DNA from 2 places in the Isoptericola sp. NPDC055881 genome. Region 1 is predicted to be linked to the other one. Evidence: riboswitches for the same ligand, from Rfam matches in the RefSeq annotation. Region 1 holds a riboswitch; the other holds the start of a gene.

The links. Region 1 has a riboswitch for FMN ahead of pnuC (nicotinamide riboside transporter PnuC). Riboswitches for the same ligand answer to the same signal wherever they lie in the genome.
Region 2: another riboswitch for FMN. It lies ahead of ribD (bifunctional diaminohydroxyphosphoribosylaminopyrimidine deaminase/5-amino-6-(5-phosphoribosylamino)uracil reductase RibD); the one in region 1 lies ahead of pnuC (nicotinamide riboside transporter PnuC).

The regions. Positions count from the first base shown of each region.
Region 1 is NZ_JBSHCR010000004.1:88,667-99,575, reverse strand. Features, by position in the region: gene ACWGKI_RS02405 (mycothiol-dependent nitroreductase Rv2466c family protein) at 1-426, opposite strand, end outside; gene ACWGKI_RS02400 (hypothetical protein) at 566-799, shown strand; gene ACWGKI_RS02395 (TetR/AcrR family transcriptional regulator) at 869-1,693, shown strand; FMN riboswitch at 1,771-1,900, shown strand; gene pnuC (nicotinamide riboside transporter PnuC) at 2,027-2,740, shown strand; gene ACWGKI_RS02385 (histidine phosphatase family protein) at 2,840-3,352, shown strand; gene ACWGKI_RS02380 (acyl-CoA dehydrogenase family protein) at 3,423-4,667, opposite strand; gene ACWGKI_RS02375 (NUDIX domain-containing protein) at 4,840-5,322, shown strand; gene ACWGKI_RS02370 (Nramp family divalent metal transporter) at 5,454-6,797, opposite strand; gene ACWGKI_RS02365 (glycosyltransferase 87 family protein) at 6,915-8,210, shown strand; gene ACWGKI_RS02360 (choice-of-anchor I family protein) at 8,343-10,178, shown strand; gene ACWGKI_RS02355 (ANTAR domain-containing protein) at 10,227-10,898, shown strand.
Region 2 is NZ_JBSHCR010000013.1:58,175-69,083, forward strand. Features, by position in the region: gene ACWGKI_RS06565 (riboflavin synthase) at 1-380, opposite strand, end outside; gene ribD (bifunctional diaminohydroxyphosphoribosylaminopyrimidine deaminase/5-amino-6-(5-phosphoribosylamino)uracil reductase RibD) at 384-1,502, opposite strand; FMN riboswitch at 1,645-1,774, opposite strand; gene ACWGKI_RS06575 (hypothetical protein) at 1,861-2,904, opposite strand; gene der (ribosome biogenesis GTPase Der) at 2,934-4,508, opposite strand; gene cmk ((d)CMP kinase) at 4,601-5,305, opposite strand; gene ACWGKI_RS06590 (pseudouridine synthase) at 5,368-6,237, opposite strand; gene ACWGKI_RS06595 (TetR/AcrR family transcriptional regulator) at 6,286-6,912, opposite strand; gene ACWGKI_RS06600 (organic hydroperoxide resistance protein) at 7,050-7,472, shown strand; gene scpB (SMC-Scp complex subunit ScpB) at 7,483-8,229, opposite strand; gene ACWGKI_RS06610 (segregation and condensation protein A) at 8,226-9,197, opposite strand; gene ACWGKI_RS06615 (ParA family protein) at 9,181-9,996, opposite strand; gene xerD (site-specific tyrosine recombinase XerD) at 10,292-10,909, opposite strand, start outside.

The sequences.
Region 1 (10,909 bases):
CTCCTCCCCCACGGGCTTCATGCCCTCCTCGTGCGAGACGGCGAGGTCGGCGTCGTAGTCCTCGGACGTCGCGGCGTCGGCGAGCGCGGCGGGCAGCCCGGCCTCCGCCAGCGCCTCCCGGGCGACGGCGTCGAAGTCCGTGCGTCCGCCGGGGTGGATGCGCGTGCCGGCCGCCGTGTAGAACGCGCTGAACGCCTCAGGGCCGTGCTCCGTCTGGACCGCGGCCGCGACGCGGCCGATGCCGCGCGACGCGTCGATCTTGGCCCGGTAGTCCGCCGGGAGGTCCCGGCCCTCGTTGAGCAGGTACAGGCTCATCAGGCGGAACGTGAGGCGCACGTCGCGGTGCTCGGCCACCTCCAGCGCCCAGCGGGACGTGATCCAGGCGAACGGGCACAGCGGGTCGACGTAGACGTCGACGACCGGCACGGTCGACGGGGCGGACGTGGTCTCGGGCGCGGTCTCGGGGGCCGTGGCGGTCGCGGAAGTCACGCCCGCCACCCTACCCACGCCCGCCCACGCCGCCCCGACACCGCCGCCCGGGCACGCGCAGCGGTAGCCTCCCCCCGTGCGCAACGTGCGGTGGGCCAGCGTCTGGACGGTCTTCGGCGCGTGCGTGGTCGCGGTCGCGATGCTCTCGATCGTCCTGCGCGGGCGGCTGTGGGCGTGGATCCCGTTCTTCCTCGCCGTCGGCGTCGCCGTGCGCGAGATCCGGTACCTGCAGCGCTCCCGCCGTCCTGCCGACGCCCGGTTCGACGAGCCGCGACGCGACCGGCGGGACGACCGCCGCAAGCACGGCTGACGCACACGGGCCCGGGGGGCGAGCGGACGTCCGCGGGTGGGGACGCGCCGCCGGAGTAACCTCCGTGACATGACCGCCGTCCGGACGCACACCCACGCCCAGGCCGTCGACGCCGCGATCGACCTCTTCTCCCGGCAGGGCTACGAGCAGACCACCGTCGAGGAGATCGCCGACGCGGCACGCGTCAGCCGTGCCACCTTCTTCCGCCGCTTCCGCTCCAAGGAGGACGTGGTCTTCGCCGACCACGAGCTGCTCCTCGAGGAGGTCGTGGTGATGCTCGCCGAGACGCGGCCCGAGGCCCGCGCGAGCGAGGAGTCCGGCCGCGCGCCCGAGCGGGCGTGGGACCCGGCCACCGACCCGTACCTCGAGGTGTGCCGGGCGGCACGGCTCGTCTTCGACCACCACGTGGGCCAGCGCGAGACGTCGATCGCCCGCCACCAGCTCCTGCAGCAGGTGCCCGCGCTGCGCGACCGCGAGCTCGTCACCACCCACCGCTACGAGCGCGCCTTCACCGCCTACCTGCGTGACACGCTGCCCCCGGACCGTTCCACCACGACGATGTCGATCGCGTTCGCCGCGTCCGTCGTCGCGGTGCACAACGCGATCCTGCGGCGCTGGCTGCGCCACCCCCACCTCGACCTGCGCCCCGAGCTGGAGGAGGCCTTCGCCGACCTGCGGCGCGCGGCGATCGCCCCCTTCCCGCACACGGACGAGCAGCTCGCCGCGGCGAGCGAGGTGCGTGCGGGCGAGACGGCCGACGCCGCCGACGCCGCCGACGCTGCGCCCCGCACGTCCGCGACCGGATCCGACGGGCGGCGCGTCGTCGTCACCGTCCTGGAGCCCGGCGCGGGGCCCGACGACGTGGCCCGCGCCGTCCGCGACGCGCTCTCCTGAACACGCCGGAATGACCCTGTGGCATCCTGCGTTGTGCAGGACGCCGCCGGGACCTCCGGCGGTGGAAGACACGCACGTACGTGCTCCGGGGTCGGTGAAATTCCGAGCCGGCGGTGACAGCCCGCGACCCGGCCTCCTTCGGGAGGCCGGCTGACCTGGTGAGATTCCAGGGCCGACGGTCAAAGTCCGGATGGGAGGAAGCACGTGCGGCACGCGCCCGGCCACGGGTGGGTGCCGCCGGGCGTCGTGTCGTCGGCGACGGCCGTGAGCCGTCCTCGGCGAGCGTCAGCCCTCACCCCGGACGCCCGCACGCTCGGACCGGGAGAGTGAACGATGGACGCGATCGACGCGTTCTTCAACGCCACGCTGACCATCGGCGACCAGCAGATGTCGTGGCGAGAGATCGTCGGCAACCTGTTCGGCCTCGCCTCCGCGCTCGGCGGCATGCGCCGCAAGGTGTGGGCGTGGCCCGTCGGCATCGTCGGCAACCTCGTGCTGTTCACCGTCTTCATGGGCTCGTGGTTCGGCGACTCCAGCCGCGCCGACATGCTCGGCCAGGCGGGCCGCCAGGTGATGTTCCTGATCGTGTCGATCTACGGCTGGGTGCAGTGGCGGCGCACGCAGCGCGCTGACCTCGACGTGCGCGCTGACGGCAAGGTTCCCGCCGAGGGTGGTTCGGCGGTGCACCCGCACTGGGCCTCCTGGCGGGCACGCGTGGGGATCGTCGTCGTCATGGTGGGCGGCACCCTGCTCCTCACGCCGCTGTTCCGCGCGCTCGGCTCCTACGAGCCCGTGTGGTCGGACGCCTGGATCTTCATGGGCTCTCTGGTCGCCACGTACGGCATGGCGAAGGGGTGGGTGGAGTTCTGGCTCGTGTGGGTCGCGGTCGACGTCGTCGGCGTGCCGCTGCTCTGGTCGGCGCAGTACTACGCGACCGCGCTGATGTACGTGTTCTACGGCGCGTTCACGCTGACCGGGTTCTTCGTCTGGTGGCGCGTGCACCGTCGCGAGCAGGCCCAGGCCACCGCGGCCGCCGTCGCGCCCTGACCATGATCGGAGCGGCAGTTCGTGTTCCGGGCGGCAGTTCGAACTGCCGCGCTGTGACCGAACTGCCGCTCTGACGCCGTCGGACGCGATACTGCGCGGGTGCGGATCACCCTGCTCCGGCACGCCGAGCCGGAAGTCACCGCGGACGCCCTTCCGGAGGCGTGGCCGCTGACGTGCGCTGGTCGCGAGGCGGCACGCCGCCTCCGGCTCCCGCAGGACGCCCGCGTCGTCGCGAGCCCCGAGCGCAAGGCGGTCGAGACCCTCGCCCTGGCCCTCGGCGTCGCCGACGTCCCCGTCGACCCGCGGTTCGCCGAGGTGCGGCGCCCGGCCGAGCCGGTCGCTCCAGGCTTCCGGACGGTGCGCCAGGCCTGGGTCCAAGGCGCGCACGACGGGCGTCACGACGGCTGGGAGACCACGGCCGAGGCGGCACGGCGGTTCGACGACGGCGTCCGCGACCGCGCGGGCGGGCAGGACCTGGTGGTCGCGACGCACGGCATGGTGCTGACCGCCTGGCTCGTGTCGGTGGGCCAGGTGGCGGCGGGCGCTCCGGCTGCCGCGTTCTGGGACGCCCTCGCGCTCCCGGACGTCGTCACGGTCGACCTCGGACCCTGACTCCTCCGCGCACGACGACGGGGACCCGCGCGGTTGCGCAGGTCCCCGTCGTGGTGCCGGTCGGGTCAGGTCAGGCGAAGGCCGAGACTCCGGTGATGTCGCGGCCGACGATGAGCGCCTGCATCGACTCGGTGCCCTCGTAGGTGTGCAGCGCCTCGAGGTCGGCGAAGTGCCGGGCGACGCGGTTGCCGAGCAGGATGCCGTTGCCGCCGAGCATGTCGCGCGCGATGGAGGCGACCTCGCGCGCCTGCCGCGTCGTCGTGTACTTGGCGAGGGAGGCCTGCTCGCCGGTGAGGGTGCCGGCGTCCGCGAGACGGGTGATCTGCGCGACCAGCAGCTGCATCTGCGTCACGAGCGACAGCATGCGGGTCAGCCGCTCCTGCACCATCTGGTTCTTGGCCAGGGGGCGGCCGAACTGGATGCGCTGCGTGGAGTAGGCGGCCGCGGCCTCGTAGCAGGCGACGGCGTGCCCGACGGCGGACCAGGCGACGGCGAGGCGGGTCGCGAAGAGGACGGCTGCGGTCGCCTTGAACGACGTCGCGCCGGGGAGGGCGGCGTCCGCGGGGACGAACACGTCGTCGAGCACGATGTGCGCCTGCCAGATGGCGCGCAGCGACACCTTGCCCTCGATGGTGGTGGCGGTGTACCCGGGGGCGTCCTGCGGGACGATGAAGCCGTGCACCTGGTTGTCGCCGTCGTCGCCGACGAGCCGGGCCCAGACGACGGTGATGTCGCCGCAGGAGCCGAAGCCGATCCACTTCTTCTCGCCGTCCAGGACGTAGCCCTCGACGCCGTCGCGGGTCTCCTTGCGGGCCGTGGTCTCCAGCGAGACCGAGTCGGAGCCGTGGGTGGGCTCCGTGAGCGCGAACGCGCCGAGGATCTCCCCGCGCGCCATCGGCCCCGCGTACCGCTCGACCTGCTCGGGCGAGCCGTGCATGACGATCGAGCGGAGCGCGAGGCCGCCCTGGACGCCGCAGATCGTGGCGACGGAGCCGTCGCCGCGGGACATCTCCATGCTGGCGAGGCCCTCGGCCATGAACGACACGGAGGGCCGGCCGGGCACGTCGACGCCGTCGCGCAGGAAGTCGCGCTCGGCGAGCTTCTTGACGAGGTCGAACGGCACCTCGGCGCGCTCCCAGTAGCCGTCGATGACGGGCAGCACCTCGTCCTGGACGAACTCGCGGACGGCGAGCTGGTGGGCACGCTCCTCGGGCTTGACGTCGGCGAACGCGCCCACGTAGTCGAGGTCCAGCGGCTGCGAGACGTCGTAGTCGGGGGCGGTCACGCCGGGCATGACGGGGGCGGTGCGGGTCATCGACGACCTCTCTCTGCGCGGGGGTCCGTCGTTCCGGGCCCGGGAGAAGGACGACCGGCGCCGCCAAGGCTGGTGGATTGGCGCCGCCGGTCTTCCCCCATCGTGACCCGCGACGGCGTCTCACGTCAAGCGATACTCGGTCTCAGCCTGTCTGGGCGAGGATGCTGAGGGCATGGCGACGACCAGCGCGGGCCTCCTGCTCTACCGGACCACGTCCGACGGAGGGCTCGAGGTGCTGCTCGGGCACATGGGCGGGCCGTTCTGGGCGCGCAAGGACGAGGGCGCGTGGACGGTCCTCAAGGGCGAGCTCGAGCCGGACGAGGAGCCGCACGCCGCCGCCCTGCGCGAGGCGGCCGAGGAGCTGGGCCTGCCGCTCCCCCCGCCGTCGACCCCCGACGTCGACCTCGGGGAGGTGCGCCAGAAGTCCGGCAAGCGCGTCCTCGCGTGGGCGCGCGAGTGGCCCCCGCCCGGGCCGGACCTGGACCAGGTGCGCAGCAACACCGTCGAGATCGAGTGGCCGCCACGGTCGGGCCGTCGTATCGAGGTGCCGGAGATCGACCGCGTCGCCTGGTTCGGGCCGGACGACGCGCGGCGCCTAGTCGTCAGCGCCCAGGCCGCTCTCGTCGACCGGCTGCAGTCCGCGCTGGAGGGCTGACTACCTCGGCACGGAGTGAACTACCTCGGCACGGCTCGCACTACCTCGGCACGACCTGCACTACCTCGGCACGGCTCGCACTACCTCGGCACGGCCCCAACTACCTCGGCAGGGCGGGGACTCCCTCGGGGTCAGGTGGTGAACGTGAGCCAGAGGAGGGCGACGTTGAGCGCGACGATGACGGCCGCGACCGCCCAGGCGGCGGCCTGGGTGGCGACGCCGTTGCGGAACCCGCCGAGCAGGCCGGCGTCGCGGGTGATGCGCACCAGCGGGACCATCGCGAACGGGATGCCGAAGCTCAGCACCACCTGGCTCACCACCAGCAGCCACGTGGGCGAGACTCCCGTCGCGAGCAGGATGATCGCGGGCACCAGGGTGACCAGGCGCCGGGCCAGCAGCGAGACGCGCACCCGCAGCAGGCCTGCCATGATCTCGGCGCCGGCGTACGCCCCGACCGAGGTCGACGCGAGCCCGGACGCGAGCAGCCCCACCCCGAAGAGCACGGCGACGGTCGGGCCGAGCGAGGCCTCGATGGCGGCGTGCGCACCCTCGATGGAGTCGGTGCCGGCGCGCCCCGGCAGGTTCGCGGCGGCGAGCAGCAGCATCGCGATGTTCACGCCTCCCGCCAGCACCAGCGCCGCGACGACGTCCCACCGGGTCGCCGTGAGCAGGCGGCGCACGGTCGCCGTCGAGGGCGGGCCCGGCTCGACGGCGTCCCCGTCCGCCGCACCGGCGGCCAGCAGGTGCTGCTGCCGCACGCGCGCGTCGTGCCGCACCCGGTCGCGCGCGAGCGAGGAGTGCAGGTAGATCGCGTGCGGCATCACCGTGGCGCCGAGCATGGAGGCGGCCAGCAGCACCGACTCGGGGCCGTCGAGCCGGGGCACGAGCCCGCCGAGCAGCGCGCCCAGGTCGGGCGGGGCGAAGAAGAGGCCCGCGCAGAACCCGACCGTCAGCACCACGAGCATCGACGTCACGACCGACTCGAAGACGCGCTGGCCGCGCCGCTGCTGCACGGAGAGCACCACCATCGACACGACACCGGTGATGAGGCCCCCGAGCACCAGCGGCACACCGAACAGCAGGTGCAGGGCGATGGCGCCGCCGATCACCTCGGCGACGTCGGTGGCCATGGCGACGACCTCCGCCTGCAGCCAGTAGGCCACGCGCCCGCGGCGCGAGAGGCGCTCCCCGAGCACCTCGGGCAGCGACCGGCCGGTGACCACGCCCAGCTTGGCGGACAGGTACTGCACCAGCACCGCCATGACGTTCGCGACGACGAGCACCCACACGAGCAGGTACCCGAACCGGGCGCCGGCCGTGAGATTGGCCGCGACGTTCCCCGGGTCCACGTACGCGATGGCCGCGACGAACGCCGGGCCGAGCAGGGCCACCAGCCGCGCGGGACGCACGCCACGGCCCGCACGCCCGGGCGGTGCCGGGGCGACGGCGGGGGCGGGCTCGGGCGGTCGGGTCACGAGGTCCTCCGGTCAGCAGGTTTCGGGTGTCCGAAACTCTAGACGTCCATCACCGTATCTCGCATCCTCCTCGCCGTTCCGGGGCACCGCCGAGGAGGGTCTGTCACCATGTCGCTCGTGCCACCCACGACGACCGCCTCCGCCCGCCGCGCCCCGGGTCCGCTCGGCGCCGCGCTGCGGTCCCGGTGGCTGCTGGCGCTCGGCTTCGTCGCCGTGCACGTGTGGGTGGTGCACCAGGCGATCCGCTGGGGAAACACCATCTACGGCGACGTCACCCTCTACGAGTGGTGGGCACGTCACGGCCTCACCACCGGGCAGTGGCCCGTGCTCGACTACGACTGGGTGTACCCCGTCGGCGCGCTCGTCCCCGTCACCCTGCCCGCCCTCGTCTCGGGCGGCCTGCTGGGGTACGAGATCGTCTGGACCGCGATGGTCGTCGTGCTCGACGCCGTCGCCACCGTCGTGCTCGTGCGCGCCGCCCCGCGCGGCGTGCTCGGTGCCTGGTGGTGGCTCGCCTTCCTCGTCGCGCTCGGCCCCATCTTCGTCGGCCGGCTCGACGGCGTCGTCGCGCCGCTCATCCTGATCGCCCTGGTGATCGCCTCCCGGCGTCCCGCGCTCGCTGCCGCCGTCGCCACCGCCGGGGCCTGGATCAAGATCGCACCGGGCGCCGTCGTCGTGGCCCTCGCCGCCACCCGCGCACGATGGCGCGACCTGTGGCGGCAGGTCGTCGTGCCGGGCGCGGCCGTCAGCGCCGTCGTCGTCGGCCTCGCCCTCGCCGGCGGCGCCGGGCAGCGCGCGTTCTCCGTCTTCGGCCAGCAGGAGGCCCGCACCCTGCAGGCCGAGTCGGTGTTCGCCACCTGGTTCAGCGTGGCGCGGCTCTGGGACCCGTCGGTGACGATCGAGTACAACGACGTCATCTACACGTACGAGGTGCAGGGCCAGGCCGCGCAGCGCGTGGCCGAGCTGCTGGACGTGCTGCTCCCCGTCGCCGTGCTGCTGCTCGCCGCCCTCACCTGGTGGACGGCGCACCGGCGCCCCGACCACGCCGGCGACATCCTGCTGCTCAGCACCGCCGCCCTGCTGCTCTCGCTCATCGTTTTCAACAAGGTCGGCTCGCCCCAGTTCGTGGCCTGGATCGGCCCGCCGCTGGCCGCCGCCATCGCCCTCGCCGGCCCGGGCACGCGCCGCATGTGGGCGCCGCCGGCCGTCGGGGCGCTGCTCGCCGCGCTCGGCACGCAGATCGTGTACCCCGTGGCGTACGGGGAGTTCCTCGCCGGAGAGCCCGGCATGATCACCGTCGAGGGCCTGCGCAACCTGACGCTCGTCGTGCTGCTCGCGGGCGCCGTGTGGCGGATCGTGCAGCTCGGGCGCGACGGTGTGCGCGAGCCCGTGCGCGCCGACCCGGCCGCCTGACACCCCCGCCGCCAGGCGTTCACCGGCAGTCCGGCGCCCGTTCACCGCCGACTCCCCCGGCGGTCATCCGTCCTCCCTACCGTCACCCCGACGGCGCGCCGCTGCGCGCCCCCGGCCGCCACGGAGGACCTCTTGCGCACCGCCCGCACCCCGCGACCTGCTGCCCCCCACCCCGCACCCGAGCCTGCCCGTCGTCGAGCCGTCGCCGGCACCTGCGCGACGGCGCTCGCCGTCGCGCTGACCGTGCCGGTCGCGCTGACCGCGTCGGCGCACCGTGACGCCCAGCCCGGCGCCGGCGTGGTCGCGCAGCCCGTGGTGCAGTCCGCCGACGGCGCCCGGGTCGCGCTCTCGCCGCTCGGCTCGTACGCCACGGGCGTCTTCGACCAGTCGGCGGCGGAGATCGTCGCCTACCACGCGCGCTCGCAGCGCCTCTTCTCGGTGAACGCGCAGGCCGGCGAGGTCACGGTGCTCGACGTCGCGACGCCGTCGGTCCCGCGCAAGCTCTTCGCCCTCGAGACCACCGGCGTCCGCGCCGCGGACGGCTCCACGGTGCCCGACGGCGCCGTCGCGAACTCCGTGGCCGTCCGCCCGGACGGGCTCGGCGTGGTCGCCGTCGAGTCGCCCGACAAGGTGTCCGACGGCTGGCTCGTGCTGTTCGACGCCGCCGGGAACGGTCAGGCGCTCGGCGCCTGGCGCGTGGGCGCGCTGCCCGACATGGTGACGGTCACGCCCGACGGGCGCAGCGCCGTCGTCGCGAACGAGGGCGAGCCCGCCGACGACTTCAGCGTGGACCCCGAGGGCTCCGTGTCCGTGGTCGCGCTGCCCGACCGCCTCCCCGGGAGGAAGCAGACGCCGGCCGTCCGGCAGTCCGCGGTGCGGACGGCCACCTTCCATGCGTTCGAGGGCGCCGCGCTGCCCGACGGCGTGCGCGTGTTCGGGCCCGACGTCGCCGGTCCGGACGGCTCGCTCGACCACCGCGTGTCGCGCAACCTGGAGCCCGAGTACGTCACGGTGTCGAAGGACTCCCGCACCGCGTACGTCGCGCTGCAGGAGGCGAACGCCGTCGCCGAGGTCGACCTGCGCGCCGCCCGCACCACCGACCTGTGGTCGCTCGGCAGCAAGGACCTCTCCGTGCCCGGCCAGGGCATCGACCCGTCCGACAAGGACGGGGTCGCCGCCGTCCGCGAGGTCCCGGTCCGGGGGCTGTACATGCCTGACGGGATCGCGTCGTACACGTCGCGCGGGCGGACGTATCTCGTCACCGCGAACGAGGGCGACGCCCGGGAGTGGGGCGACTACGCCGAGCCCGCGCGCGTCAAGGACCTCGGCAAGGGCGGGCTACCGCCGGTCTGCGCCGGCTCCCCCGCCTCCGGGCTGCGCGGCGACGCGGACCTCGGGCGGCTGAACGTCACCACGGCGTCCGGCCTGCGTGCCGACGGGTCGTGCTACGAGCAGCTCTACGCCTTCGGCGGCCGGTCGTTCTCCGTGTGGACCACCGACGGCGACCTCGTGTTCGACTCGGGCGACACGTTCGAGCAGGTGACCGCCCAGGCCCTCGGCGACGCGTTCAACACCAACCACACCGCGACGTCGTTCGACGGCCGCAGCGACGACAAGGGCCCGGAGCCGGAGAACGTCACGATCGGCGAGGTCGGCGGCCGCACCTACGCCTTCGTCGGGCTGGAGCGTGCCGGCGGGGTCATGGTCTACGACATCACCCGACCCGAGCGCTCCGAGTTCGTCACCTACGTCTCGAACCGCGATTACTCCGTGTCGGTCGAGGACGCGATCGACGACGGCGCCGACCCGGCCGCCGCCCTGTCGGGCGCCGGTGACCTGGGGCCGGAGGGCCTGACGTTCGTCGCGGCGGCCGACTCCCCCACGCACCGCCCGCTGCTCGCCGTCGCGAACGAGGTCTCCGGCACGACCACCCTCTACCAGGTCGACCGGCTCACCGGCCGCCGCTGAGCCCCGCCCGGCCGCGTCCTGCGGCGGGAGCGCGAGTACCGTGACCTCATGACGCTCTCTCGGTACCTCGACGAGTGCGCCGTCCGCGCCGCGAGCTCGCTCGACCACGGCGTGGAGGCGAGCGTGAGCCTGCGCGAGCACGGCATCTCGCTGAAGGCCGGGAGCAGCACTCCGGGGGCCGGGCGGTGCGACCAGGCCGAGGCCAGGGCCGACACCGGCCCCTGCATCGACGCGATGCGCCGCAAGACGGTGCTCACGACCGCGATCGCCGACGTCGTGCCCGGGTGGGACGCCTGGCGGGACGCGGCCGCGCACGAGGGGTTCGTCCAGGCCCTCGCCGTGCCGGCCGAGGTGGGACCCGGCGTGGCAGTCGCGATCAACGTGTACAGCCGTCACGCCGGGGACTGGCCGGCCGGGCTCGTGGACGCCGCCGTGGGCCACGCCGCCCTGACGGCCGACGCCGTGCGTCTCCAGCTCCAGTTCGCGGACCTGGGGGACGCCGTCGCCGGCCTGTACCGCACCATGTCGGACCGGGCGGCGGTGCAGCAGGCGGTCGGCGCCATCATGGCGTCCAACGACTGCCCGGAGGACGAGGCCCGGCGCACCCTGCAGGCCGCCGCCGACCGGCGCGGGCTCAGCGAGCGGGACGTCGCCGAGCTCATCGTGCGGACGCTCGTCCTCGGCGACGCGGGCGACACGATCGGTGGTCTGGACCGCTGAGGTTGCCGATC
Region 2 (10,909 bases), on a different contig from region 1:
GCGATCTCCACGACCTCCCACTGTGTGCCGGGCGTCCGGGCGAGCACCGTCCCGACGCCGTCCACGTGGCCCTGCACGACGTGCCCGCCGAACCGCCCGTCCGCCGCGAGCGCCCGCTCGAGGTTGACCTCGTCGCCGGGTCGCCGCTCGCCCAGGCTGGTGCGCCGGAGGGTCTCGGCCATGAGGTCGGCGGTCCAGGTGCGGCGACCGCCGTGCTCGCCGGTCTCCGCGACGGTCAGGCAGCAGCCGTCGACGGCGATCGAGTCGCCGTCCCGGGTGCCCGCCAGGACGGTGTCCGCGGCGAGGGTGATGCGCGCGCCGTCCGCGTGCTCACGCACGGAGACGACGGTGCCGAGCTCCTCCACGATGCCGGTGAACATGGTTCAGCGCTCCTTCCGCGGCCGCAGGGTGAGCCGCACGGTGGGGGTGTCGGTGGGGTCGGCGGGGTCCTGGGGCAGGACGGTCACGTCGATCAGGTCGAGGCGGGCGGCGTCGGCGATGGTGCCGATCCCGAGGTCGGCGACGGCGGAGGCGCCGACGCCCAGGAGCGCGGGGGCGACGTAGGCGACGACCTCGTCGACCAGGCCGGCGCGCCAGAACGCGGCGGCCAGCGCGGGGCCGCCCTCCAACAGCACGCGCCGGTGCTCCTGGTACCAGAGCTGCTCCAGCACCTCGTGCGGGTCGTGGGTGCGCAGGTGGGCCACGGTCTCGCCGGCGGCAGCGGCACGTGCGAGCCGTGACGACGCCGGCAGCTCGCGGAGGCCGACGACGACCCGCGCGGGCTGCGGGCCCGTCAGGGGTGCGTGGCGCACGCCGAGGTCCGGGTCATCGGCCAGGGCCGTGCCGGTGCCGACCATGACGGCGTCCGAGGCGACGCGCAGGCGGTGCACGTCGTGCCGCGCTGCCCGGCCGGTGATCCAGCGCGAGGTGCCGTCGGCGGCCGCGGCACGCCCGTCCAGGGTGCTCGCGACCTTCCAGGTCACCACGGGCCGGCCGAGCTCGAGCGCGCGGGTCCAGCTGTCGTTGAGCGCGCGTGCCTCGTCGGTGAGGACCCCGCCGACGACGTCGACGCCGGCGGCGCGCAGCCGCGCGGCGCCTCCCGAGGCGGCAGGGTTGGGGTCGTGCTGCGCGTGCACGACGCGCCGGACTCCGGCGTCCAGGAGGGCGTCGACGCACGGGCCGGTGCGCCCGTGGTGGTTGCAGGGCTCGAGGGTGACGACGGCGGTCGCGCCGCGCGCGGCGGCCGGCCCGAGCCGGCCGACGGCGGCGCGCAGCGCTTCGACCTCGGCGTGCGGCGTGCCGGCACCGAGGTGGAAGCCCTCGGCGAGGGTCGCGCCCTCCGCGTCCAGCAGCAAGCAGCCCACGCGGGGGTTGGGGCCCCGAGGGGGGATCCGCGCGGCGAGCTCGAGCGCCCGCCGCATCGCGGCCCGCTCCGCCCCGGTGGCATCGGCCCCGGTCGCGCCGGCGCGCGTCGTCGGGGACTCCGCCTGCGGCTGTTCCATGTGTCCTGCCCCTGTCGTCCGGTCGCGGACCCCGGGGTGCAGGAAGGCAGGGTCAGACGTGCTCGCGACCGGCCGGTCCGCGCGACGCCACGCGGGGTGGCGTCGGCCCACGAGGGCCGGGGACGGACCGGACGGGGAGCCGTCGCGTGCGCTTCCCATCCGGACTTTGACCGTCGGTCCAGGAGTTCCACCTGGTCAACCGGTCACAGGCTGTGACCGGGTCGCGGACTTTCACCGCCGGCTCGGAATTTCACCGACCCCAGAGCACGCGAGCAAGTTCGCTCGTCACCGTCGACCGTGCCACGCGGCGCCGCCTCCTGGCAAGCGCGGGTGGCGCACGTCACCCGGCGGCCACCGGTCAGCGTGTCGTCCCGCGAGCGGTGCGCAGGTCGTCGTCCCGGCCGAGCGCGACCCCGAGCGCCGCCAGCACCAGCAGGTCCACGACCAGCCCGGACACCGCCGCCCACTGCACCGCCCGGAAGGCCAGGAGCTGTGTGACGAGCAGGCTCACGAGCACGCCGCGTCGCACCCACACCGCCCCGCCACGGTGGTCGCCGGACCCGACGAGGACTCCCCGCACGACGCACGCCACCGTCGCCGCCACGGCCGCGAGGATGCCGACGCCGACCCAGCCCGGGACGTCGACTCCCCCGGTCAGGACGCGGAGCCCGACGACCAGCGACGACGTCACGGTGCCCAGCACGGCGACGACGACGACCGCCGCGGCCCACCGGTGCTCCAGCGCCTCGGCGAACCATCCGGACGCGCGCCGTACGAGGACGCGCACCAGGTCCGGTACCGCCACGTCGTCGCGCGGCACGGCCTCGACCAGGGCGGACACCTCGTCCGCGCCGGGCTCCCCGCGGCCGCGGGCGACGAGACCTCGCGCCTCCTCGCGCTCGGCGTCGGTGAACCCGCCCGCGACCCCAGCGACGGCACGGTCGGTCGCGACGGCCAGGTACTCGGCGGGGTGATGGGCCCGCCGCCCGTGCAGCGCCTCGACAAGGAGGACCAGGACCACGACGACCGCGTAGATGAGCGCCGCCGTCGGCGCGTAGAAGTAGTCGTTGTCGGAGGTGACGAACTTGCCGATCTCGTCGACGAACAGGCCGAAGCCGACCCCGCCGAGCATCGCCCCCAGCGAACGCAGCGCCGGCCCCACCCACGAGAGCAGCACCACCACCGCGAGCGCCATGCCGAGGCCGCCCCACAGGACGTGCGCCACGTGCAGTTCGCCGCCGCCCACCTGCGGGTAGCCCGAGACGGCGAGCAGGAACCGCGTGACCAGCACCGTGGCCACGCTCACCACGAGGAACGTGACCAGGTGCCGCACGGCGGAGGTGTCGCGCGCCGCGCCGAGGCGCAGCAGGCGACCCCTCCGGGCGAGCGGGGCAGCGCTCATCGGCGACTCACGGGCGGCTCACCGGGGCGTCACCGCCGCCGCTTCTCCCGCACGCGCACGCTGATCTCGATCGGCGAGCCCTCGAAGCCGAACGTCTCGCGCAGGCGACGCTCGATGAACCGGCGGTACCCGGCCTCCAGGAAGCCCGTCGCGAAGATGACGAAGCGCGGCGGGCGCGTGGACGCCTGAGTGCCGAACAGGATGCGCGGCTGCTTGCCGCCGCGCAGGGGGTGCGGGTGCGCGGCCACGAGCTCGCCGAGGAACGCGTTGAGACGTCCGGTCGGGATCCGGGTGTCCCAGGACTCGAGCGACGTCTCGAGCGCGCGGGTGAGCCGGTCGGTGTGCCAGCCGGTACGGGCCGACACGTTGACGCGCGGCGCCCACTGCACCTGGACCAGGTCCTTCTCGATCTCACGCTCGAGGTACGGGCGGCGGTCCTCGTCCATGAGGTCCCACTTGTTGTACGCGATGACGAGGGCGCGCCCGGCGTCGACGGCCTGCGAGATGACGCGCGTGTCCTGCTCGGTCATCGGCTCGGAGGCGTCGACGAGCACCACCGCGACCTCGGCCTTCTCGATCGCCGCCTGGGTGCGCAAGGAGGCGTAGAAGTCCGCGCCGCGCGTCTGGTGCACGCGCCGGCGGATACCCGCCGTGTCGACGAACCAGTACGGCACACCCTTGATCTCGACGAGCTCGTCGACAGGGTCGCGGGTGGTGCCGGCGATCTCGTCGACGACGACACGCTCGGCGCCCGCGATCTTGTTCAGCAACGACGACTTGCCGACGTTCGGGCGACCGACGAGCGCCACGCGGCGCGGGCCGGCAGGCCGCAGCTCGCCGTGCTCGGACACCTCGGGCAGCACCTTCATCGCGGCGTCGAGCAGGTCGCCGGTGCCACGCCCGTGCAGGGCGGACACGGGGTGCGGCTCCCCCAGCCCGAGGGCCCACAGGTAGGCGGCGTCCGCCTCGCCGGACGGGCCGTCGACCTTGTTGGCGCACAGCACGACGGGCTTGCCCGACCGGCGCAGCAGCTCGACGACGCGCTCGTCGGTCGACGTCGCACCGACCGTCGAGTCCACGACGAAGATCACGGCGTCGGCCAGGCCGACCGCGACCTCGGCCTGGTCGGCGACCTTCGACTCGATGCCGGCGACGTCGACCTCCCAGCCGCCGGTGTCCACCAGGACGAACTCGCGACCCGCCCACTCGCCGGGGTAGCTGACGCGGTCGCGCGTGACGCCCGGGGTGTCCTCGACGACGGCCTCGCGGCGGCCGAGGATGCGGTTGACCAGGGTCGACTTGCCGACGTTCGGGCGGCCGACGACGGCGAGCACCGGCAGCGGCGCCTCGCCCGGCCCGAGGTCGTCCTCGTCCCACTCGGCGTCCAGCAGGGCGCGGTCGGACTCGTCGAGGTCGAAGTCCTCCAGCCCGGCACGCAGGGCGCGCTCGCGCGCCTCGTCGTCCGCGTCGGACTCGAGGACCTCGGCCACGGCGTCGAGCTCAGGCTCCTCCGCGGCCTCCGCAGCGGCCGCGGGGGCGGGCGCGGTGGTGGGGTCGTCGGTGGGCTCGGCAGCGGGCACGGAGCCGTCGGCGGGAGAGGTCATGGGCACCATTCTCCCAGGCCGAGCGGCGTGTCACGAACGAGACGCCCGTCACCGTGCCCTCGGGCCACCGGGACGACCGGCGGGCGAGGCCGTCAGGCGGTGACCTGGGCCACCACGGCGAGGACCGCGTCGACCGTCTGGTCGAAGTCGAGGTCCGACGAGTCGACGGTCACGACGCCGTCCGCCGCGACCTGGAACTGGCTCACGGTCGAGTCGTCGCGGTCGCGCCGCAGCACCTGGTCGCGGGTGGCCTCGACGGAGCCGGCGTCGGCCGCGCCGTGCACCTCGAGCGACCGCCGGCGCAGGCGCGCCTCCTCGCTCGCGGTGAGCAGCACGCGGGCGTCGGCGTCGGGCGCGACGACGGTCGTGATGTCGCGGCCCTCGGCCACGATGCCCTGGCCACCCGAGAAGCCGTCGGGTGCGTTCTCCGCCTCGATCGCGTCGCGCTGGCGCCGCCGCAGCTCCGCGCGGACCTCCAGGTTCGTGGCGACCTGGGACACGGCCGTGGAGACCTCGGTGGTGCGGATCGCCTCGGCGACGTCGCGACCGTCCAGGTGCACGGTGGGCGCCGCGGGGTCCAGACCTATCTCCAGCGGCATGGCGCGCACGGCGTCCGCGACCGCGGCCTGGTCGGCCAGGTCGGTGCCGCCCTCGACGCACCACAGCGTCGCGGCGCGATACATCGCCCCCGTGTCGAGGTAGGCCAGCCCGAGCCGGGCGGCCACCGCCTTCGAGACGCTGGACTTTCCGGACCCGGAGGGACCGTCGACGGCGATGACGACCACGTGTGAGCTCACCTTCTGTTGTCGCGCGGGATGTCGCGCGGTGTCTGCTGGACGGGAGGACGGGTGCGGCGACGTCACATGTCGACGTCGCGCATCAGGGTGCCGAGCTCGGTGCGACCGAGCACCCGCGTGCGCCCGACCCGCAGGTCACCCAGCGCGATCGGGCCGATCCGGGTCCGCACCAGGCGCGTGACCGGGAAGCCGACGGCGTCGAGCATGCGGCGCACGATCCGGTTGCGGCCCTCGTGGAGCACGACCTCGAGCATCGTCTCGCCCGGCACGGAGTCGACGACGCGCACCTTGTCCGCGCGGGCGATCCCGTCCTCGAGCTCGACCCCGTCGGTCAGCTGCTTGCCGTGGCGCGGGTAGAACTCGCCGCCGGTCACGGTCACGAGGTAGGTCTTGCGGATCTCGTAGCGCGGGTGCGCGAGCCGGTTCGCGAGCTCGCCGTCGTTGGTGAGCAGCAGCAGGCCCTCGCTGTCGGCGTCGAGGCGACCGACGTGGAACAGGCGCTCGGGGCGGTCTCGCACAAGGTCCGCGAGCGTCGGGCGGCCGTCCGGGTCGCTCATCGTCGACACCACGCCGAGCGGCTTGTTGAGGGCGATCGTCACCTTCGAGGCGTCCAGCTGGACGCGCATCCCGTCCACGTGCACGACGGCGGTGGCAGGGTCGACGCGGACGCCGAGCTCGGTGACGAGCACCCCGTCCACCTCGACGTGCCCCTCGGCGATCAGGTCCTCGCACTTGCGGCGCGACCCGAGCCCCGCCTGCGCGAGCACCTTCTGCAGGCGGACGCCGTCCGCCACGTGGACGTCACGGTCCGGCTCGTCCGATCGGGGGGCGGGCCGCCGGGGGGCGGCCTTGCGGGGGCGCTGCGGGCGCTGTGCGGCGGGTCCCTGCGGGCGGCTGGTGCGGCGGCTCCCGCCGCGGCGTTCGGTGCTCATGGTGCCCGATTCTCTCAGGTCGGGCGGGTCCTGCCCGACGGCGCCGCGTCAGCCCCCCGTCGTGGCGGGCCGGTGCAGCGCCAGCACGGCGGCGAACGCAGCCGCGAGCCGGGGTGCGACGACGTCCTCGTCGTCCACGTCGCCGCACACCATGGCACCGTCCCGCAGCATCATGAGCTCCGCGGCCACGGCCCGGGGGTCGTCCGCGCCGGCGTCGCGCGCCACGTCGGCGAAGAACTCCGCGTACCGCGCGCGGTGCCGCGCCACGGCCTGGCGCACCTGGTGCGCGGGGTCGGCGTACTCGGCCCCGGCGTTGACGAACGCGCAGCCGCGGAACTGCGGGCCGGTCGCCACGGCCCCGAGCGCCTGCGCCAGCGCGGCGAGCGTCCCGGCCGGGTCGCTCTCGTGCTCCGCCCGCAGCCGGGCGAGCAGGGCGCGCTCCTCCTCGCCGATCGCGTCCAGGTAGGCGACGACGAGATCGTCCTTGCCGGGGAAGTGCCGGTAGAACGTGACCTTGGACACGCCGGCCGCGGCGATGACCTTGTCGGCGCTCACGGCCCTGATCCCGTCCGCGTAGAACAGCCGGCTCCCCGCCTCGAGGATCCGCTCGCGCACCCGCCCGCGCCGCTCGGGGCGGGCTCCCGGGGCGCCGGTCCCGGCCTGCGTCGTTCTCATCGCTCCAACCTCTCATGCCGTCCGGCCGGGACGCGTCGTCGCCGGGTGCTTGCGGCAACGGGCACCGCGTGATCTAGTAGACGAACTAGTAACTCTACCAACGGGGCCGACGCCGTCGGCCCGATCAGGAGGTCCCCATGAGCGCGCTGTACACCGCGGTCGCCACCGCCACCGGAGACGGACGGGACGGGCGTTCCCGGTCCGACGACGGGCTGCTCGACGTCGACCTCGCGATCCCCAAGGAGATGGGTGGCACCGGCGGTGCCACCAACCCGGAACAGCTCTTCGCCGCCGGGTACGCCGCGTGCTTCCACTCCGCGCTGAAGCTCGTCGCCCGACGCGAGAAGGCGCCCATGGCGGACTCTGCCGTGGTCGCGGAGGTCTCGCTCCTGCCCACGCCGGAGGGCGGGTTCCGCCTCGCCGTCGCGCTGCATGCCGAGATGAGCGGCGTCGACCAGGCGACCGCGGACGCGCTCGTGGCCGGTGCCCACCAGGTGTGCCCCTACTCGAACGCCACGCGCGGCAACGTCGACGTGACGGTCGACGCCACCGTCGCCTGATCCGCGGGGCTCACGCCCCCAGCCCGTCCTCGGCCCGGCCCCGGAGGCCGGCCGAGGACGGGTCCAGGCCGATCGCCTCCCCGACGTCGGGCAGGTGCGGGGCGAGGGGCGGCAGGGCGTCGAGCGACGTCCAGCCCATCCGGTCCAGGAACTCCCCCGTGGTGCCGAACAGCACCGCGCCGGTCATCGGGTCCTGGCCCGTCTCGGCGATCAGGCCACGCGCCAGCAGGGTGCGCACGACACCGTCCACGCTGACGCCGCGCACCGCGGACACCTGACCGCGCGTGACCGGCTGGCGGTAGGCGATGACGGCGAGCGTCTCCAGCGCCGCCTGGCTGAGCCGGGACGACTGCCCCTCGAGCACGAAGGCTCCCACGACGTCGGCCTGCGCCCGCGCCGAGTAGATGCGCCAGCCGTCGGCGCCCTCGCGCAGCTCGAACCCGCGGGGACGCCCGCCCGACTCGCCGCGGTACTCCGCCGCCAGCTCCGCGAGCACGGCGGACACCTCCGGGACCGGGCGCGCCACGCCCGCAGCCAGCCGCTCCACCGGCACCGAGGCCTCCGCGACCATGAGCACCGCCTCGAGCGCCGCCGCCAGCCCGCCTGGCAGGTCGTCGACGTCCACCTCGACCGCGAGCGCCCCGGCGGCCACCGCCTCCTCCGGTCCAGCGGCGTCGCTCCCTGGACCGGCGCCCGAACCGGTGCGGTCCGACTCGGCCGGCGCAGCGTCCGTGCCGGCCTCCGTATCCTGCGTCATGCCACGACCTCCGTCATGTCCCGCCCGCCCGCGGCAGGCCCGTCCGTCCCGCCGTCCTGGGCGAGGGACCCGTCGAACTCCTCGAAGCCGGCGGCGAGCTCGCCGTCGTCCTCCCCGTCACCGTCCGGCCCTCCGTCGTCGGCCGTCCAGCGCACGGTGAGCTCCCCAAGGGCCGACGCCTGCTCGAAGGCGACCCGGCCGTTGCGGAACAGCTCCAGGAGGGCGAGGAAGCGTGCCACGACCACGAGCCGTTCCTCGCCCGCCACGAGCGCGCGGAACGTGGCGACGTGCTCGCGCCGCAGCCGCCGTGCCACGACGCCGGCCTGCTCCCGGACGCTCACCGCGGGGGCGTGCAGGTGGTCCAGGCCCACCACGGGAGGCGCCTTCGGCTCGAGGGCCTTGGCCGCCAGCTCCGCCAGGCGGGCGCCGTCCAGCGTCCACACGAGCTCGGGCAGGAGCGCCGTCAGCTCTGGCTCCAGCGGCACCGACCGCGGCACCCGTCGCCCCTCGGTCTCCAAGCGCTCCGCGAGGATGCCGGAGACCTCCTTGTAGGCGCGGTACTGCAGCAGCCGCGCGAACAGCAGGTCCCGGGCCTCGAGGAGCTCCAGGTCCTCGGCGTCCTCCTCGACGAGTCCCGGCAGCAGCCGGGCCGCCTTGAGGTCCAGGAGGGTGGCCGCGACCACCAGGAACTCGCTCGCGGTCCCGAGGTCCCACGACGGGTGCTCCTCGCCGCGGGCCGTCGCGGCGCGCGCCTCCTCGTCGGCCGCCCGGATGTGCGCCACGAACTCGTCGGTCACGGCCGCGAGCGCCACCTCGGTGACGTCGAGCTCGTGCTTCGCGATCAGCGAGAGCAGGAGGTCGAACGGCCCGGTGAAGTTCGTGAGGTGCACCTGGAAGCCCGCGGCCGGGGCCTCGGGCTCCGCGACGTCGGCGGCAGGCCCCGCGGCGACGTCAGGCGGCGTCACCACGGGCGACGAGCTCGCGCGCGAGCTGCCGGTAGGCGGCGGCCCCGGCGTGCGTCGGGGCGTAGTTGGTGATCGGCTCCGCGGCGACGGAGGCGTCCGGGAACTTCACGGTGCGCCCGATGACGGTGTGCAGCAGGGTGTCGCCGAAGGCCTCGTGCACGCGGGCCACGACCTCGCGGGAGTGCAGCGTGCGCGAGTCGTACATGGTCGGCAGGATGCCGTCGATCTCGAGCGCGGGGTTGAGCCGGTCGCGCACCTTCTCGATGGTCTCCACGAGGAGCGCGACGCCGCGCAGCGCGAAGAACTCGCACTCCAGCGGGATGAGCACGCCGTGGGCGGCCGTCAGCGCGTTCACCGTCAGCAGCCCGAGCGACGGCTGGCAGTCGACCAGGATCACGTCGTAGTCGTCCAGGGCAGGACGCAGCGCGCGGGCCAGCACCGACTCGCGGGCCACCTCGCCGACGAGCTGCACCTCCGCCGCGGAGAGGTCGATGTTGGCGGGCAGGACGTCGAGACCCTCGATGTGGGTGGGCTGCCGGACGTCGGTGAAGCTGACGTCCCGCTCCATGAGCAGGTTGTAGACGCTCAGGTCGAGGTCGTGGGGGCTGACGCCCACCCCGACCGACGCGGCGCCCTGGGGGTCGAAGTCGACGAGCAGCACCCGGCGCCCGTACTCGGCCAGCGCCGCACCCAGGTTGATCGTGGTGGTGGTCTTGCCGACGCCACCCTTCTGGTTGCACATCGCGACGATGCGCGCGGGCCCGTGCGAGGCCAGCGGCGAAGGGTCGCGGAAGTCGGGCATCGGCCGCCCGACGACGTCGGTGCGCGGCTCCTCGAACCCGCCGGCCGGACTCCCCGGGGCCGGGCTGGTCGCGGTGTCCGCGGCCGGTGAGGCGTCGCTCGTGGTCGTCTGCGTCATGGTGTCGCTCCCGAGTCCCTCGCTCACCTGCGTCACGCTACCCCAGCCCCTGGCGGGGCCCGGGCGGCACGCCGGGCGCGCCGCCCTTCGCCGCCGGCATCGCATCGTGGGTGCTGACCTGATCCTCAAGACCGCGTGATGAGGATCAAGTCAGCACGCACGTTGGGACACCGGGGCGTCAGCCGAGGGCACGCGGGTGCGCGGCGGCGTACACCTCGCGCAGCGCGTCGGGGGTCACCATCGTGTAGATCTGCGTGGTGGTCACGGACGCGTGGCCGAGCAGCTCCTGCACCACGCGGACGTCGGCGCCGCCGGCCAGCAGGTGGGTCGCGAAGGAGTGCCGCAGCGTGTGCGGGGACACGTGCTGCGTCAGGCCGGCGCGCTCCGCCGCGCCCTGGAGCACCGACCAGGCGCTCTGCCGCGACAGCCGGGCGCCGCGGGTGTTGAGGAACAGCGCCGGGGTGCCCCGGCCCGCGGACGCGAGCGGCACCCTGGCCCGCACGAGATAGGCCTCGAGGGCGGTGCGGGCGTACGACCCGACCGGGACCACCCGTTCCTTGTCCCCCTTGCCCCGCAGCCGCACGGAGCCCGCGCCCGCCAGATCGTCGTCCCGGGCGCCGTCCGCAAGCCCGTCCACGTCGTCGACGTCGAGCCCCACGACCTCGCTGATGCGTCCGCCGGTGGAGTACAGCAGCTCCAGCAGCGCCCGGTCGCGCAGCGGGACCGCACCGTCGCCGGCGCCCGCCGCGTCGAGCAGCCGGGCCACCTCGTCGACCGACAGCGCATGGGGCAGACG